2 linked regions of the Pelorhabdus rhamnosifermentans genome follow. The protein of the gene in region 1 interacts with the protein of each later gene in a pairwise test. Links are inferred from orthologs where the notes say so. Each region holds a gene or a part of one and is shown on either strand. Other genes may lie near its edges.

Evidence for each region. Proteins that work in one complex are often made in the same cells at the same time.
Region 2: the proteins of grpE (region 1) and Ga0466249_RS14560 interact in binary tests that used the Escherichia coli proteins (3 or more experiments, as listed by UniProt). The link is inferred for Pelorhabdus rhamnosifermentans from one-to-one orthologs.

Annotation. Positions count from the first base shown.
Region 1 is NZ_JAHGVE010000009.1:97,676-100,599, reverse strand. What follows is about bases 1-2,851. They hold grpE (nucleotide exchange factor GrpE), read right to left. Parts: upstream 1,795-2,851; coding sequence 1,207-1,794; downstream 1-1,206. Other genes in these bases: hrcA (heat-inducible transcriptional repressor HrcA), read right to left, coding at 1,839-2,851; dnaK (molecular chaperone DnaK), read right to left, coding at 1-1,144. In the rest of the region: more of hrcA, read right to left, coding at 2,852-2,870. UniProt on the Escherichia coli protein: Participates actively in the response to hyperosmotic and heat shock by preventing the aggregation of stress-denatured proteins, in association with DnaK and GrpE. It is the nucleotide exchange factor for DnaK and may function as a thermosensor.
Region 2 is NZ_JAHGVE010000011.1:128,091-131,042, reverse strand. What follows is about bases 1-2,879. They hold Ga0466249_RS14560 (Nramp family divalent metal transporter), read left to right. Parts: upstream 1-742; coding sequence 743-2,017; downstream 2,018-2,879. Other genes in these bases: Ga0466249_RS14555 (nitroreductase family protein), read right to left, coding at 2,330-2,879; Ga0466249_RS14565 (bile acid:sodium symporter family protein), read left to right, coding at 1-540. Outside these bases: more of Ga0466249_RS14555, read right to left, coding at 2,880-2,952. UniProt on the Escherichia coli protein: H(+)-stimulated, divalent metal cation uptake system. Involved in manganese and iron uptake. Can also transport cadmium, cobalt, zinc and to a lesser extent nickel and copper. Involved in response to reactive oxygen.

The sequences.
Region 1 (2,924 bases):
TCTTCGTGAAAACGCCACCAAGTGTTTCAATACCAAGGGATAGAGGCGTAACATCAAGAAGCAACACATCTTTGACTTCCCCTACAAGTACACCCGCCTGAATGGCAGCACCGACAGCTACACATTCATCAGGATTAACACCGCGATGAAGTTCTTTACCAATAAAGCCTTTAATGGCTTCCTGTACGGCAGGAATCCGTGAAGATCCGCCAACTAAAATGACTTTATTAATGTCTTTGGGCGACATTCCGGCATCTTGCATAGCCTTATGTGTGGGTCCCATTGTTGATTCTACCAAATCAGCTGTTAGTTCATCAAATTTGGCGCGCGTTAAGTTAATGTCTAAATGTTTCGGACCTGTTTGATCGGCCGTAATAAAAGGTAAATTAATGTTTGTCGTCAAAACACCAGACAATTCAATCTTAGCTTTTTCAGCTGCTTCTAACAGACGTTGATTGGCCATCTTGTCATTCGACAAATCAATGCCCTGTTCTTTTTTAAACTCGTTTACTAACCAATTTCTTACGCGTTCATCAAAATCATCGCCGCCTAAGCGGTTATTACCATTGGTTGCTTTTACTTCAAACACACCATCACCCAATTCCAAGATGGATACATCAAAAGTACCGCCGCCAAGGTCATATACTAAAACCGTGTGATCTTCACCTTTATCAATACCATAAGCAAGTGCTGCTGCTGTTGGTTCATTGATAATTCGGAGCACTTCAAGACCGGCAATAACACCTGCATCTTTTGTTGCCTGTCGCTGAGCATCTGTAAAATAAGCCGGTACGGTAATAACGGCCTGAGTAACCTTTTCACCTAAATAAGCTTCAGCATCTTGTTTCAATTTTTGCAAAATCATGGCTGAAATTTCTTGTGGTGAATAATCTTTGTCATCAATTTTAACCTTGTAATCACTACCCATATGACGCTTTATGGAACTAATTGTTCTTTCTGTGTTGGAAACAGCCTGACGTTTAGCAAGTTGTCCTACGAGCCTTTCACCTGTTTTCGAAAAACCAACAACAGAAGGAGTTAATCTGCTGCCTTCCGTGTTTGCAATAACAACAGGTTCGCCACCTTCCATTACTGCTACAACAGAATTTGTTGTACCAAGGTCTATCCCAATAACTTTTGCCATAATAAATGTCCCCCTTTAATGATTAAAACTTTTATAAGTATCTCAATTTAAGTAAATTGAAGTTAACTATTATTGACGACTTTCACCATACTTGGTCGAACCACTCTGTTTTTTACCTTATAACCTTTTTGCAGTTCTTCAGTAATGATGCCATCTTCTGCTTCAGCATCCTCCACCCGCATCACAGCTTGGTGTTCACTGGGATCAAAAGATTTGCCAACTGCTTCAATTGTCGTCACACCCAACTTTTCCAGTGACGCCTTCATTTGTCGAAAAATGAGTTCTACACCCGAGCGTACCGAACTGATATCCTCAGCATCAGAGGCCAAAGCTCGCTCAAAATTGTCCACAACAGGCAATATCTCAAGAACAATTCCTTCGGCTACTACCGTAGAGAGCTCATCTTTTTCTTGACGACTGCGGCGACGAAAATTCTCGAAATCAGCTTGGAGCCTTTGATATTGCTTCGTTAATTCTTTGATTACCGCATCTTTTTCTTCAATCTGTGCCGTCAGATTCGCACGAAACTGCTGATTATCGGAATTACTCTCTTGCGCTTCCCCTAGATTCGCTTCTTCTGTCGATTCACACTCTGCTGTCTCGTCCTGTTCATCGACAGGGGCAGCTTGCATTTTTTCATTTTCAGCCATACTTTCACCTCATGCTATCATTCTCATTACTTATTTGTTCTGCTTCACTTCAATTGATATTTTTTAATAAGTTCACCCAAATGAGTGTGCATGAACTCTAGAATTGCCATCGTCTTGCCATATTCCATACGCGTCGGTCCTAAAATGGCCACTGTACCTACAACCTGCCCTTCAATACGGTAAGTTGCCTGAACAACACTACAATCCTGGATACCGCTATACTTATTTTCTTGACCGATTGTGACAATGACGCCGTCATTATCACGCATATGCAAAATATCGCAAAGTAGCTTTTCTTCCTCAAGCATGGACAAAATATTTTTGATTTTATCCACATCTTGAAACTCCGGCTGGTTCAATAAATGTGTTGTCCCACCAAGATAGACTTTTTCGCTTTTATCCTGATTCATGGCTTGATTTACTGTGTCAAAAGCATATTGCATGATCGCCGAATCGGCTAGTAAATCCTGTTTAATTTCATCCATAATAGAAAATTTGATCTGTTTAAAATCAAGCCCAGCCAAACGGTTGTTGACACGCACCGCAATATGCTGCAAATCATCATACGTTGTACCTTCGGGAATGTCAATTACTTTATTTTCCATCAATCCCTGATTTGTCACAACAACGGCAATGACCCGATGATCATCAAGAGGTAGAAACTGCAAATATTTAAACTTAGACTCTGAAGCTTGCGGTGCCATGACAAGAGAAATATTATTCGTTATTTTCGACAATACCTTGGCCGTCTCTTGAAATAACTCATCAATACGCCTAACCTTGGCTTCATACCACTGCTGAATTAAACAAGCTTCCTTGTCTGAGATACTGTGAGGTGCCAACAAACAGTCCACATAGAATCGGTATCCCTTAGCAGATGGAATACGTCCAGAAGAAGTATGAGGTTGCTCTAAATAGCCCAGCATCTCCAAATCAGACATTTCATTACGAATGGTAGCAGGACTGACTCCTAAATTGTATTTGCGGGCAATAGTTCTAGAGCCAATCGGTTCGGCAGTCGAAATATAATCGTTAATAATAGCCTGAAGAACTCGGCGTTTTCTTTCATCAAGCATCGACTCCGCCTCCTTTTGTTAGCACTCTCATTCATAGAGTGCTAACATCTAATA
Region 2 (2,952 bases), on another replicon or contig:
ACGCTGGATACTTTTGTCGTACCTATTGTATTACCGCTCTTTTTTAACCTTGTTGTTGGAAAAACCATTGGTCTAAATTATGTGCAAATGATTGAAGAACTTATGCTCATGGTAACTGTCCCCAGTGTTCTTGGCATGTTACTCCATGATTGGACAGAAGGAAAAGTCACTCAATTCTCGTCGAGTGTAGGCGGAGCCACATCCAAGCTCGGACTATTCATTGTCATTATTATTAACTCCGCCATGGTTATGCCGCAAATTCATTGGGATCTCTCTATTGTAAAAACCTTATTTGTTACTTTTCTTGTTGTAGCAGCAGGCTATTTTGTCGGTTATATCGGATCTTTTTTGTTAAAAGATCACTCACCTCAATCGGTCCTTACCATGATTTATAGTGTCGGTATGCGCAATAATGCCTGTGGCCTTGTTGTAGCTCTCACTTACTTTCCACCTAGCGTAGCCATCCCTATTACACTCTCCATGTTGTTTCAACAGCCCCTGGCTTCATTTATCTTCTCACTAAATAGAAGGCTAAACTAAACAGAATAACATACTTCGCTACATAAAAAAGTCATCGGCGCATTCACCGAGAAAACAATAGACGTTCCTTCAAATTGAAGAAACGTCTATTGTTGTACAACTCACCGATTGTGTTCTAACCTCATAATCTACATTAGTTACCTTTACTGGTAGTCTGATTATTTTTTCACTTTATGTGGTTCTACACGAAAGGATGAGTATCATGAAAGAATCAGAAATATCTCGTACTTTGCCTCTACCCCCTCTGGCTGATACAGAAAAACTCACAGAAAAAGCCAAGGGATTTCTAAAATACCTCGGTCCGGCTTTTATTGTAAGCGTAGCCTACATGGACCCTGGTAATTTTGGTACCAATATTAGCGGCGGATCGCAATTTGCCTACAATCTCATTTGGGTAATTTTATGGAGCAATATTATGGCCATTTTTGTCCAAATACTCTCAGCCAAACTTGGCATTGCCACAGGAATCAATTTACCTGATCATTGCGGCCACCTATTTTCGCGCCCTGTTAACTGGGGGTTGTGGTCCATAGCCACAGTGGCAGCCATGGCTACGGATCTGGCAGAATTTCTAGGCGGTGTTCTCGGATTCTATCTTTTGTTTAACATCCCCCTCGTTTGGTCGGCTTTACTCACAGGAAGTCTTACTTATGGTATCTGTCATATTCAAAAGTATGGTCAAAAAGTTGTCGAACGAATTATTACGGTCATGATCGCCGTCATTAGCCTGGCTTATGTGTGGGAAATGTTTATTGCGAAACCCGACTGGATTCAAGTCGGCTACCATCTAGCCGTTCCCATGCTCACGCCTGATAGCTTATTTGTTGCCGTAGGCATGCTCGGCGCCACCGTCATGCCCCATGTCATCTACTTGCACTCCCATCTTGTGCAGCCACGCCGTACGAGTAACATAGCCGACTGTCAACATCATCTTAAAATGGCTAAAATCGATGTATTCATTGCCATGAACGTTGCTTTTGTTATTAATGCGGCCATGGTCATTGTATCTGCCGCAGTTTTTAATGGTAACGGGCTCGATATTGACAGTATTGAAGGGGCCTATCTGACACTTCAGCCTTTAATGGGAAATATGGCGGCAGGTGCCTTCGGCTTAGCCTTATTAGCATCCGGTCTTTCTTCATCCACGGTTGGTACCATGGCTGGCGAAGTGATTTTAAACGGTTTTGTCGGTTTTGATATTCCCATTAGTGCGCGTCGTCTTATTACCATGCTGCCTGGCATGGGTATTTTGCTAGCAGGTGTCAATCCTATGGAAGCCCTTGTTTACAGTCAAGTAATCCTGAGCTTTGCCTTACCAGCGGCAATTATTCCCCTCATGGTCGTAACAAACAATGCTAAAATTATGGGGAATTTTAAAAACAAGCTCGTCACAAATACTTTTGGCTGGCTCATTGTCAGCCTCATTTTAGCCATGAATATTGTTTTATTGTATTTTACTTTCACCGGCCAGGCCTAAGCTTTGTCACAAAATTCGTAGGGCTCTTGCAAAAGCAATCCTTACGAATCTTTTATTTATATAATAAACAAGACCTTTATTTCCAGCCAAATTTGGCTGGAAATAAAGGTCTCGCTATAGCAGATTTCTGCCAGTAGAACCGGGCTTACGCCAGTTTGTCGATTCTACTCACGGATAGTCATCCGTTAGCTACTCCCCTTTACGGGATGATGTTTGCTTAGCACCGACATAAAAGACTGTTCAATGCTTTAGTTAGTGTATAGTATTCTATTATAATCTCTGTTGCTACAAAAAAATTAAGATAAATAAAAATTACCGGATAATCGTCAATACTTCTGTTAATTCTTTGCGGGGCGGTGAAGACAATTTATCCGATGCGGGAACCCCAAGTGGCGTGAGAGCCGCCAAATAATAGCCTGCTTTTTCAAAACCAATATAATTTGATATGGCCTCAGCTGCATAAGTTGGCCCTGTCATCCAGCACGTTCCATAACCAAGACTGGCAGCAGCAAGATGCAAATTTTCCATGGCAGCAGCAATATTTTGAATACCCGGATTAGGTCTATCATATTTTTCCACTTCAGCTAAAGGCATAATACCTTCTTCGCGGAATGTATCGGCAACTGTAGCATAGGGGCCGGCATAAACAAGAATGAGAACAGGAGCCCCTTTAAAAACCGTCTGATAGCCAAGAGCACCCTTAAACGCCTTGATCTTATCTTCATCTTTAATATACTTTACCAGCCGATTATTTTCAGCTTCCACAATACGGGCAATTTCATTAATTTTATTGAGATCTTTAATGACAACGAAATGCCAGTTTTGCTTATTTTTTCCTGAGGGTGCATAAGTAGCAGCCTGAACCATTTCTTCAATGTGCTGATCAGATACCGTTTCCTGTTTAAATTTACGAACACTGTGACGCCGAGAAATAA